Regions from separate parts of the Terrabacter lapilli genome, predicted to be linked through region 2. Evidence: riboswitches for the same ligand, from Rfam matches in the RefSeq annotation. Region 2 holds a riboswitch; the other holds the start of a gene.
What was found. A riboswitch is a leader RNA that binds a small molecule or an ion and turns the genes downstream of it on or off. The one in region 2 is predicted to bind cobalamin.

Region 1: another riboswitch for cobalamin. It lies ahead of ABD241_RS05465 (SCO2322 family protein); the one in region 2 lies ahead of ABD241_RS13950 (ribonucleoside-diphosphate reductase subunit alpha).

Annotation. Positions count from the first base shown of each region.
Region 1 is NZ_BAAAPU010000003.1:876,714-882,817, forward strand. Features, by position in the region: gene ABD241_RS05455 (ABC transporter ATP-binding protein) at 1-978, opposite strand, end outside; gene ABD241_RS05460 (energy-coupling factor transporter transmembrane component T) at 975-2,054, opposite strand; gene ABD241_RS05465 (SCO2322 family protein) at 2,071-2,811, opposite strand; cobalamin riboswitch at 2,903-3,060, opposite strand; gene ABD241_RS05470 (hypothetical protein) at 3,088-3,303, shown strand; gene ABD241_RS05475 (serine hydrolase domain-containing protein) at 3,300-4,676, shown strand; gene ABD241_RS05480 (DUF3043 domain-containing protein) at 4,772-5,350, opposite strand; gene ABD241_RS05485 (plastocyanin/azurin family copper-binding protein) at 5,450-6,049, opposite strand.
Region 2 is NZ_BAAAPU010000008.1:55,177-61,280, reverse strand. Features, by position in the region: gene ABD241_RS13965 (sodium:calcium antiporter) at 18-1,082, shown strand; gene ABD241_RS13960 (OTU domain-containing protein) at 1,104-1,232, opposite strand; gene ABD241_RS13955 (ribonucleotide-diphosphate reductase subunit beta) at 1,275-2,273, opposite strand; gene ABD241_RS13950 (ribonucleoside-diphosphate reductase subunit alpha) at 2,270-4,867, opposite strand; cobalamin riboswitch at 5,150-5,378, opposite strand; gene ABD241_RS13945 (carboxymuconolactone decarboxylase family protein) at 5,533-6,104, shown strand, end outside.

The DNA.
Region 1 (6,104 bases), on a different contig from region 2:
GCCGGCCCCGTTGCGGCCCATCAGCGTGGTGACCGAGCCGCGGGCGACCGTCAGGTCGAGTCCCTCGACCACCACGCGGCCGCCTCGCGACACCCGGATGCCCGAGATGCTGACCGCGTCGTCGGGTCCGATGGCCCGTCCGCCGGCCACGGCGCCGGGGGCGGTGGCGCCCAGCGCCTCTCGCAGGCCCGCGGCCCGTCGCCGGGCGTCGCGGATCGACAGGGGTGTCGGCGACCACCCCACGAGCCGCGAGAGGCCCACGACCGGCGGGTAGATCTGCGAGCTCAGCATGGCGTCCGACGGGTCGAGCAGGTCGGAGACGTGTCCGTCGTCGATGAGCAGGACGCGGTCGGCGTGGTGCACGACGCGCTCGAGGCGGTGCTCGGCGAGCACGACCGTGACGCCCAGGTCGTGGACGATGCGGTGCAGTGACGCGAGCACCTCCTCCGCGGCGACGGGGTCCAGGGCGGAGGTGGGCTCGTCGAGGACGAGCACCCGAGGCCCGGCGGCGAACAGCGCCGCGATGGCGACGCGCTGCTGCTGGCCTCCCGACAGCGCGCGCAGCGACCGTGCCCGCAAGGGCGTCAGGCCGAAGAGGTCGAGGGTCTCCTCGACGCGTCGGCGGATCGTCGTGGGGTCCAGGCCCATCGTCTCCATGCCGTACGCGACCTCGTCCTCGACGACGTCCGTGACGAAGGTGGACGAGGGGTTCTGCTCGACCAGGCCCACGACGGTGGCGAGGTCGCGGGGACGGTGCTCGGCGGTGTCGAGGCCGTCGACGAGGACTCGACCGCTGAGGGTGCCCCCGCTGAAGTGGGGCACCAGGCCGTTGATCGTGCGCAGCAGCGTCGACTTGCCGCTCCCGGTCGGGCCCACGACGAGGACGAGCTCGCCCTCGGGGATCTCGAGGCTGACGTCGTGGAGGCTGGCTGCCGGGGCGTCGGCATACTGCACCGAGACGTGCTCGAAGGTGATCATGCGGTGGTCTCCCGGGGACGCGGCGTGACCCAGGCGGGCACGGCCGCAAGGGCGATGGCGAGAACGGCGACCAGGGGCACCACGGGCAGCTCGGCGCGCTGGGCCGGGGTCACTCCCGCCCAGCCTCGCGCGGAGGCCACGAGGAGGACGGCGGCCGGCACGGCGCCGGTGACGACGGTGACGGTCTCGGTCCAGGTCCAGCGGTCGCGCCGGTGCCGCGAGCGCGGGTCGCGCGAGGCCCCGACGACGAGGCTGGCCGCCGCGAGGAGGGCCCCGAGGACGAGGACGGGCAGCCCGAGCACACCACCGGCCGACGCGTCGAGCAGGCCGTAGAGCCCGGCGAGCACGCCGACGAGGCCGGCCAGCGCCAAGCTGGTGGCGGCGCGCCGGCTCGTCGGGGTCGAGGTCACCGCTCGGCCGTAGCCACGCGACTCCATGGACGCCGCCAGGCCGAGGGAGCGCTCGAACGCCGTCTCGAGCACCGGCACCGCCAGCCGCGCCATCTCGCGCAGTCCCCGGCTGTCCCGCCCGCGCAGCGTGCGCGCGGCGCGGACGTCCCGGGCGTCGCTGAGCAGCTGGGGAGCGAACGTCAGGCCGACGACGACCGCGGTGCCGACGTCGTAAAGGGTCGCGGGTAGGTAGCGCAGCAGCCGTCGAGGGCTCGCGAGCGCGTTGGCGGCGCCGAGGCACGCGAGGACTGCAGCGAGGCGCAGGGCGTCGTAGGCGGCATACAGCAGCGACTCGAGCGTCACCGGGCCGCCGAGGCGGATGCCCGCGGCCCACCCCGGTAGCGGCACGCTGGGCAGGGTCACGACCACCGTGGTGCCGGCGACGCCGTTGCCGAGCACGGCCGTGACGACCACGCGGAAGGCCACCACGACGGCGCCGATGGCGAGGAAGGCGGGCAGCGGGTTGGGTGTGGCCGTGTCCCGGCGCTCACTGACCACGAGGACGCACACGCCGATCACGAGGAGCAGCAGCAGCGGGTTGGTGGTGCGGGAGGCCGCCGTGGCAAGGCCCAGCCCCCACAGCCACCAGGCTGCGGGGTGCTGGAGCCTCGCACGGAGCTGGCGCACGCCCGGCGTCGCCCCCTCAGGCGTTCCGGCGGGCGCGCGAGCGCACCAGCAGGTAGCCGACGAGGGCGAGCAGGAGCAGACCGACGATGACGTAGGCCGCCACGTTGGCCCCTGACGTCGAGGACGTCGCCGACGTGGAGGACGACGCGATGTCGGAGGCACCGGGCGTGGCTGACGGGGTGGAGGCGCTGGCCGCCGGGCCGGCGATGGAGATGGGCTGGTCCTTGGCCTTCGCCTCGGGGCTGACCTCCTTGACCGCGCCACCGCAGTCGGTGGCCGGGTAGCCGGCGATCGCGCAGACCAGGCCCTTCTCGGCCCGCACCTCGCCCGCCGTCGCGAGCACGGCCGAGCTGGTCGCGTCGGTGGGCACGACGGCACACGAGGCCTTGGGCTGGGGCGGGGTGGCGCCGTCGGCCGCGTCGGCCGGACGGCCGAAGTCGAGGACGAGGCCGACGCGCTTCTTGCCGGCCTGGGCCGGCGTCGCGCCGCACAGCTGGTCGAAGGTCAGGACCGCACGCGGGAAGCGCGTCGAGGACTCGTCGGCGACGGCGAAGCGCCAGCCCTCGACGGTGCCGTCCTTGGGGACCGTCTGGTCCGGGCCTTTCTGGGCGAAGGCCCAGGTCGTGCCGGTGAGCTGGAAGAAGCCCCAGTAGCGGTAGGCGGCGGCCTGGGCCGGCGCGAGCGTCAGGGCCGAGAGACAGGCCGCGACGACGGCGGCGAGCAGCACCCGGATGGGGGCACGACGAACGGTGGACATGGTTCCCTCCTCGCGGTCGGACACCATGTCGGGTCGCTGGCTGGAGCCGGCCCGGCGGGGTGACTCCGGTCCGCATTCCACGACAGACTGACAAAGGAGCCGTTCGGACGCGGGTTTTCCGGCTTGCCACTCGAGACGACCGGCGTCTCGGGAGGAGTAACGGTTGCGGGTCAGCGCCGGATTCTCACCGGCTTGCCCCATCGTCCTTCGGTTAAGGCGAACCGTCGCACGCGCGCCCGCCGCGCGTCAAACGCGCCGCCAACTAGGGTGGCGGGCATGAGTGCTGACTGGTCCTGGCTCTTCCTCGACGCCCACGGGAACCCGATGCAGGGGGAGGGACTCGCGACTGCGGGCTTCCCCACCCAGAGCGATGCCGAGAGCTACCTCGGCGAGTCCTGGCGTGAGCTGCTCGCGGCCGGGGTCGAGGCGGTCACCCTGCGCCAGAACGACTCCGTCGTCTACGGCCCGATGAGCCTGCGGGCGGCGGAGTGAGCGGCGGGCCGGGTCCCAGCACCGCAGGAGACCAGGAGGGCCTGTCGGCGGGGCTGGCGCGGGACCTCCTCGGCCGCGTCGTCGCCGCGCAGCGCTCGTGGCGCGCCCCCGGCGTGAGCGTCGGGGTCGTCCGGGACGGCCGCCTCGTCTGGTCCGCGCACGTCGGCTCGGCGCGCCTGGCGCCGGCGGCGGTGCCTGCCGACGACGACACCCAGTTCATGATCGGCTCGGTCACGAAGACGTTCACCGCGCTGGCGGTCATGTCGCTGCGCGACGAGGGCCTGCTCTCGCTCGACGACACCCTCGAGACGTACCTGCCGGGCACCACGCACGCACGAGTCCCGCTGCGCCAGATGCTGGCGCACGCCTCCGGCCTGCAGCGCGAGCCGGTGGGCAACATCTGGGAGAGCCTGGCCGCGCCGGAGCGCGAGGAGTTCCTCGCCGGTGTCGAGAAGGCCGAGCAGGTGCTCCCGCCGCACCACGCCTTCCACTACTCCAACCTCGCGTACGGCCTGCTCGGCGAGGTCGTCAAGCGCGTCACGGGCAAGGACTGGGAGCAGGTCGTGCGCGAGCGGGTGCTCACGCCGCTCGGCATGACCCGGACCGGTCTGACGCCGGCCGAGGACCGGGCCCTCGGCTACCAAGTAGACCCCTACGCCGGGACCGCCCGCGAGGAGCCGCTCTTCGCGCTCGGCGCGACGGCACCGTTCGGTGGGCTGTGGTCGACTGTGGCCGACCTCGGCCGTTACGCCGCCTACGTCGCTGCGCCCGACGACCGGGTGGTCCGTCCCGAGACCGTCGAGGAGATGTGCAGGCCGATCATCATGACCGACGTCGACGGGTGGAGCGGCGCCTACGGCCTCGGCTTCGGCATGGGCCGCCGCGGCGACCGGGTCTACGTCGGTCACGGCGGGGCCATGCCGGGCTTCCTGACCGGGCTGCGGGTGCGCCGCAAGGAGGGCGTCGGTGCCGTCGTCCTCGCCAACGCCACTTCGGGGGCCCTCACGCTCAAGCTCGCCACCGACCTCGTGGAGGCGGTCCTCGGCGCCGAGCCGTCCCTGGCTGCGCCGTGGGTCCCGGAGGCTCCGCAGCCCGAGCTCACGGAGCTGCTCGGCCTGTGGTGGTCCGAGGGGTCGCCCATCACGTTCTACGTTCGCGACGGGCAGCTGTGGTCACGTCTGTCCGAGGACGACCCACTGTCCGAGACGCGGTACGCAGCCGAGGGCGCCGACCGGTTCCGTGCCGTCGAGGGGCGCGAGCGCGGGGAGCTTCTCGAGGTCGTGCGGGACGCGGACGGGTCGGTGGACAAGCTGTACTTCGCCACGTATGCCGTCACGCGGGCGCCGCTCGCCTTCGCCGACCTGCAGGCCTGAGCAGGGAGAAGCCTGGCCGGGGCAGTGGGCGGCCCACTGGCCGGCCAGGCTGGTCCGGGCCGGTCGGAGGACCGGCCCGGGTGTCGGGCGGTCGGTCAGGCCGGGTGCTCGCCGCGGGCGACCTGCGGCTTCGGCATCCGCGTGCGGCGCATCTGGAAGGCGCGCATGATCGCGTACCACGCGTCGCCGCGCTCGGCCGAGCCGAACTTGTCCTCGACCTTGCGTCGCGTGCGTCGCCACATCAGGAGGGCGTCGCCGATGGCCACGAGGATGAGGCCGTAGACCATCACGAAGACGAGCAGCAGCGCCCAGCTCTGCCGGACGAAGCTGAGCAGCAGCACGATGAGCATGACGGGGAGCATGAACTCGCCGATGTTCCAGCGGGAGTCGACCGAGTCGCGGATGAACCGGCGACGCGGGCCCTTGTCGCGCTCCGGCAGGTACTTCTCGTTGCCGGTCATCATGCCGGCGCGCTGCTTGGCCATCGCCTCACGTCGAGCCGCCTTGTCCTGCGCGCTCGCTGCCTTGCGGTCGGTGACGATGAGCGGACGCTTGTTGAGGGCCTCCTGCTCGCGCCGCTTCGGCGTGGGCCGGTTCTTCGCGCCCGGGCGGGCCGGGTCCGCCGGCGCCGTGGGGGCGAGCTCGTCGTTGAGGGTCTTCTTGCGTCCGAACACCCGGCCAGTCTAAGGGGACGCGGGACCACCTCAGACCGAGCACCGGCGAAGGTGGCGGTAGGGGAGACGTCCCCGACCGTGACCCCGTCGGCTCCCCGCCTACTTGATGACGAGCGTGCCCTTCTCGCCCGCCGCGTAGTGCCCGGGGAAGGTGCACAGGTAGGTGTAGGTGCCCGGTGCGGCGGTGAAGGTGACCGTGTTGCTCTGGTTTCCCTCGATCAGCTGGGTGTGCGCGACGATGTGCGGGTCGTCCACGTTCAGCCAGTCCTTGTCGTCACCGGCCGCTTGGCCACTGGCGACCACGGCGGCTTCCTGGCCGGCCTTGACGAGGACCCAGTTGTGACCGACCTCGTCCTTGGGGTCGGTGTGGTTGACGAACTTCAGCTTGATCTTGTGGCCCGCGGGCTCCGTTATGGTCGTCTTGTCGTAGTGGAACTCCTTGGCTCCCGTGGCCGAGCCGACCTCGAGCGTGATCGTTCCGGCGGTGGCCGCCGGGGCGGCACCCGGGTTCTGCGTCGCCGTCCCGACCTCGCCGGGGGCGGCCGGACCGGTCGACGAGGCGGCCGCCGATGCGTCCCCGGGGGGCGCGGTCTGCTGTGCGGTGCCGCTGCACGCAGCCAGCAGGAGGCTGCAGGCGGCGATGCCCGTCATCAGGGGGAGACGCCGTCGCGTCAGGATCGAACAGCGTGCAGTGGCCATGTGGACCTTCCTCTCCTCGTCTGCAGGTGGTCGCGAAGGGTGGCCTCGAGGGTGT
Region 2 (6,104 bases):
GAGAACCCAGGTGCCCCATGACGTTGTCGCTGCCCGTGCTGCTCTTCATCTTCGCCGCGGCGGCCGCAGCCATCTGGATCGCCGGCGTGCAGCTGTCGAAGCAGACCGACGTGCTGTCGACGCGCCTGCACCTCGGGGCGGCCCTGGGCGGTCTGATCCTGCTCGCCATCGCCACGAACCTGCCCGAGATAGCGATCGTGGCGAGCGCAGCGCTCTCCGGCAACGTCGGCGTGGCCGTGGGGAACATCCTGGGCGGCATCGCGATCCAGACCGTGGTGCTCGTGGCGCTGGACGCCTTCGGCATCAGCGGCAGACGGCCGCTCACCTACCAGGCGGCCTCCCTGGTCCTCGTGCTGGAGGGGGTCCTCGTCGTGGCCGTGCTCGCGGTCGTCATCGCCGGCAGCCAGCTGCCTGCGAGCCTCATCTGGTGGCGGCTCACCCCGGCCCCGGTGCTGATCACCGTCCTGTGGGTCGTCGGCCTGCTGCTGCTCCAGCGTGCCGGCACGCACCTGCCCTGGCACGAGTCGGGTGAGGCCCCGGACAACCAGGGACCCCCGAAGGGCCACTCCCAGCAGAAGACGGAGCAGGACGCCTCCTCGAAGGGCATCAGCACCGCGAAGTCGGCCACCGTTTTCGGCGTCTCCGCCCTCGTCACGCTCGCAGCCGGAGTGGTCCTCGAGCGCAGCGGCGACGCCATCGCCGGGCACATCGGCCTCTCCGGGGTGCTCTTCGGCGCCACGGTGCTCGCCGCGGCCACGTCGCTCCCCGAGCTGTCGACCGGCCTGACGTCGGTGCGGCAGGGCGACTACCAGCTGGCCGTGAGCGACATCTTCGGCGGCAACGCGTTCCTGCCCGTGCTGTTCCTGCTCGCCACGCTGCTGTCCGGCAAGGCGGTCCTGCCGCATGCGCAGAACACCGACATCTACCTCACCGCCCTCGGGGTGCTGCTGACCGTCGTCTACGTCGTCGGACTGGTGTTCCGGCCGCAGCGCCGGCGGGCGCGTATGGGTGTCGACTCGACCGTCGTGCTGGTGCTCTATGCCCTGGGCGTGGCCGGCCTGTTCGCCGTCGCCGGCTCGTAGCCGACCTACCGGAGAGCCGACCTACCAGAAGGCGAGGATGAGGTCCTCGACCGCACCGCGCAGCCACTCGTGGAAGTCGGGGGTCCTGCCGAGGTGGTGGGCCAAGGCCCGGCGGGCGTTCGGCCCGCGGGCGTACGCGTGCAGCCCCACGCGTACGCCCGCGGTCGACCCAGCCGTGTGCCGTCGGTGCGGTCAGCGGGTGTGTGCGCCGACCTCGTAGCTCGTGTTCGTCGCCTCGAAGAAGTTGACGAGCTCGAGCGTGTCGTTGGCCGCGGCCATCCACTTCGCCGGGTTGCTGACGCCGTAGTGCGCCTCGAACCCGAGCTCCTCCAGCCGCCGGTCGGCGAGGTAGCGCACGTAGGTGTTGAGGTAGCTCGCGTTGAGCCCCAGGATCCCGCCCGGGAGCAGGTCGTGGTTGTAGCGCTCCTCCAGCTCGACCGCGTCGAGGATCATCTGCCGGATCTCGTCGGCGAACTCGGCCGTCTGCAGCTCCGGGTTCTCCTCGAGGACCGTGAGGACGAGGTTGATCCCGAACTTCAGGTGCAGGCTCTCGTCGCGCACCACCCAGTCGATGAGCGAGCCGAAGTTGCGCAGCAGGTTCCGCTGCCGGAAGCTCAGCGCGACCATGAACCCGCTGTAGAACCAGATGCCCTCGAGGATCACGTTGTACGCGACGAGGTTGCGCACGAAGTCGCGCTTGCCCTCCACCGTGGTGATGTCGAGCGTCTGCTCGGTCATCCGGCCGAGGTAGCGCAGCTCGAACGCCTCCTTGGCGGCCATCGACGGCGTCTCGACGTGGGCGGCATACGCGGCCTGCCGGTCGATCGGGAACGTCTCGAGGACGTACTCGAAGGCGACGCAGTGGTTGGCCTCCTCCCACATCTGCTTGGCGAGGTAGAGGTGCGCCTCAGGGGCGTTCACGTAGGGGTAGACGCCGAAGGCGAGGGCCTTGTTGACGAGCAGCTCGTTGGGGTTGAAGTAGCTCATCAGGAAGGTGACCGCGTGCTTCTCCTCGTCGGTCATCCGGGCGAAGTCGGCGAGGTCCTCGCCGAGCTGCACCTCGTGCGGGAACCACGTGTTGGCCACGGCCTGCTCGTAGAGCCCGTAGGCCCACGGGTAGCGGATCGGCTTGAGCAGCAGGCCTTCTGCGAGCCCGGTGCCGAGGATGGTGGGGTTCTGGTAGTGGCTCACTGGCAGGCCTCGCAGTTCAGTCGCTCCTGGGGGTCGGTCGGGCACACGAGCTCGGACTCCACGGGAGCCAGCTCCAGCGACTCCGCGAGCGCCTTCGTGACGGTGGGCGTCATCGTCACGGCGGGCGCCGCGGGCGCCGGTGGTGGAGGCGACCCCACTGCCGGGGCCGGTCGGGCGAAGCCGAAGCCTCCGCCCGAGCGTCCCGTGGCGGTCGCCTTGTTGACCCGCACCGTCGACTGCTCGGCGGTGTGCCGCGGCTTCACATGCAGGTAGTAGGTGGTCTTGACGCCCATCCGCCAGGCGGCGGCGTAGATCTGCGCCATCTCGGCGACGTCGCGGGTCTCGAGGTACATGTTGCGGCTGATCGCCTGGTCGACCCACTTCTGCGCGCGGGCCGCGACGTGCAGGAACGCGTACGGCGACAGCTGGAACGACGTGCGGTAGGCCTCGCGCACCGGCGCCGGGATGGCCTCGATCGACTGCACGTCGCCCTGCGAGCGCAGCAGCTCCTCGCGCACGTGCTCCCACAGCCCGAGCTGCTTGAGCGTCGCGACGAGGTTGCGGTTGACCTCGAGGAACTTCCCGGAGCTCGTCGTGCGGCTGAACAGCTGGGAGAACTGCGGGTCGAGACCCGGGGTCGTGCCGGCGACCAGCCCGATCGAGGCGGTCGGGGCGACCGCCATGAGCGTCGCATTGCGCATGCCGCCGGCGACCTTCTCGCGCAGGCGATCCCAGTCGAGTCGTGACGTCCGGTCGACCTCGACGCCGACACCACGGTCGGCCTCCAGGTCGTCGATCGTGTCGAGGGGGACCCGCCCTCGCGACCACCCCGACCCCGCGAAGTTGGGGTAGCTCCCCCGGCTGCGGGCGAGCTCGGCGCTCTCGTCGATGGCGGTGTGGCTGATGAACTCGCTGAGACGGTCGACCAGCTCGAGGGACGCCTCGCCGCCGTAGGTGATGCCGAGGCGCTCGACCACGTCGGTGAAGCCCATCATGCCGAGGCCGATCGCGCGGTTGACCTCGTTGGACTGCTCGGACTCGGCCACCGATGAGAGCGTGATGTCGATGAGGTTGTCGAGCTGGCGGACGGCCGTGCGGACCGTCGCCTCGAGGCGCGGCCAGTCGATGACGGCGTCGAGGTCGGGCGCCCCACCGGGGCGCACGGAGCCGTCGGAGGCGTCGGCGAGCACGTCGGCGCGCAGGTGGCGCGCGAGGTTGACCGACGCGAGGTTGCAGACGGCCGTGTTGTCCCGGTCCTGCGGGAGGGTGATCTCGGTGCAGAGGTTCGACAGGTGGATCGTGCCCGTGTTGTCGTTGAGCGCCCGCAGGTTGATCGTGTCCTTCCACGTCAGCCACGGGTGCGAGGCCGTCTGCAGCGCGACGAGGATGGCGGTGAACTGCTCACGCGCCCGGACCGTGCGGAACGTCCGCAGCCGCCCCTGCTCGGCCAGCTCGACGTACTCGGCGTAGCGGCGGCTGAACGCGGCACCGGTCAGCTCGACCAGGTCCGGCGTCTCGAGCGGGTCGAAGAGGTACCACGTCTCGTCCCGCTCCACGCGGCGCATGAACTCGTCGGAGATCCACACGGCGGTGTTGGCGGTGCGGGTGCGCCGGTAGGGGTCGCCGGCCTGCTGGCGCAGGTCGAGGAACTGCGGGAAGTCCAGGTGCCAGTTCTCCATGTAGAAGCACAGCGCCCCGAACTTCTTGCCGCCGCGCGAGATGGCCCGCAGCGTCGAGTCGATGGTGTGCATGAACGGGATCGGCCCGGTGGAGGTGGTGTTGTTGCTGCGGATCGGTGACCCCTCGGCGCGCAGCTTGGTCACCGACAGCCCGATGCCGCCGGTGCCCTTGGTGATCCACATGACGTCGCGCACGCTCTTGGCGATGTGCTCGATGTCGTCCTCCATCTGCATGACGAAGCAGTTGGACAGCTGCGGCTGTGGGGTGCCCGCGTTGACGAGCGTCGAGCCGGCCGGGAGGTACTCCAGGCGCGCCATGGCCCGGTAGAAGCGGATGGCCGAGGCTGTCGCGTCGTCCTCGTTGAGGGACAGGCCCATCGCGACACGCATCCAGAAGTACTGCGGCACCTCCACGTCCGTGCCGCCCGGGCCGCTGAGCAGGTAGCGGTTGCGCATGGTGACGACGCCGATGTAGGTGAGCAGCTCGTCGTGCTCGGGGTCGAGCTCGTCGGCGAGGCGCTCGAGGTCGAAGCCCGTGGCCAGGCGCCGGTCGAGCGACCCGGCCTCCACGGCGTCGCGGACGTAGCCGGGGAACCTCGCCCGGTGGAGCAGCGTCAGCTCGCGCGGCGTCTCGTAGCCACCGAGCACCCGCTTGTAGAGGGTCTTGAGCAGCAGGCGGGCCGCGACGCGGTCGAACGCCGGGTCGTCCTTGACGTTCTGGACGGCGACCTGGATGGCGGCCTGGTCGAGCTGCTCGGTCGTGATCCCGTCGAAGAGGGTGATCGCCAGCTCGGAGGCGATCTGGACGGTCAGACCGACGGCGTTCTCCAGGCCCTCCGTGGCGCGCTCGACGGCGCGGTTGATCCGGTCGGCGTCGAAGGGCTCCCGCGAGCCGTCGCGCTTGGTGACCGACACCCGTGCGGGCGCGGGCGAGCTCGTGGGTGCGGTGCCGGCCGGCGTGCCCGCGTCGTGTGCGCCGGGCGCGGGCTGGCTGCTGCCCGCCCGGTCGGTGGTGTCGTGCAGTGGGGTGTTCACGGCTGTCTCCTCGCAGCGTGGGCGACGGTCCGCCCGGCGTGAGGAGTGCAGGGAACGACGGCTGCGCCACGATGCGACCCGCTGGCGAGCAGCGCATCGGTCGACATCGGTCAACCGTTGTCCACGAGCCCTCCCTCGGGGCCTGACGGACCACCGCGTGAGGTCTCACGCGGTGCGCTGGCAGGTCTTCGGACTCGCGGGCGTGCACACCGCCCGATCTGCTCGGACGGTCCGTCTCCTACTGGTCGCCGCTTCCCGGGCCCGGGGGCCCAGTGCTCTTGACGACGGTCGTTCCCACTCACCGCTGCGGGGCAGTCCCGGACTCTCACCGGGTTCCCTCTTGCGACGACGTCTCTGGCTGAGGCGTCGAACCAGCTGCGGGACAGACACTATCCCTAGTGGCGCACTTGGCCATGAACCCCACATCTTGCGCGTGTCGGATCGGGCCGCGGCCGGAGCCGCGCGACACCCGCCGCGTCGAAGCGCCCGTGGATCTCGCCGTCGCTCACGTAGCGGGACGAGCTGCACCGGGAACAGACTGGATCATGTTCATCGACACCGTGCCCGAGGAAGCCGCGGGCGGCGAGCTCGCCGAGTACTACCGACAGCAGCGCGACTCGTGGGGCTTCCTGCCCAACTACGCGTTCGCCTTCGCCACCCGCCCCGACGTGGCCCGGGCGTGGGGCGGCCTCAACACCACCATCCGCAACGGGATGGACCGTCGGCTCTTCGAGCTGGCCACCATCGCGGCCGCTCGAGCGCTTCGCTCCACGTACTGCACCGCCGCCCACTCGAAGTTCCTGCGGGACGTGTGCGGTGACGAGGAGTCGCTGGAGGCGATCGCCCGTGAGCCGGACGGCGCGTCACTGGGCGCCCTGGACCGCGCGGTGTTCCGGTTCGCAGCCAAGGTGGCGACCGACGCCCCGTCCGTCGAGCAGTCCGACGTCGACGAGCTGCGCGAGCTCGGGCTCACGGACCGCGACGTCGCCGACATCGTGTTCGCGGCGGCAGCCCGGTCGTTCTTCACCCGGGTCCTCGACGGGCTCGGTGCGCAGCTGGACGCGCAGACGGCTGCGGAGTTCGCGCCGGGGCTGCTCGACTCCATGGTCGTGGGGCG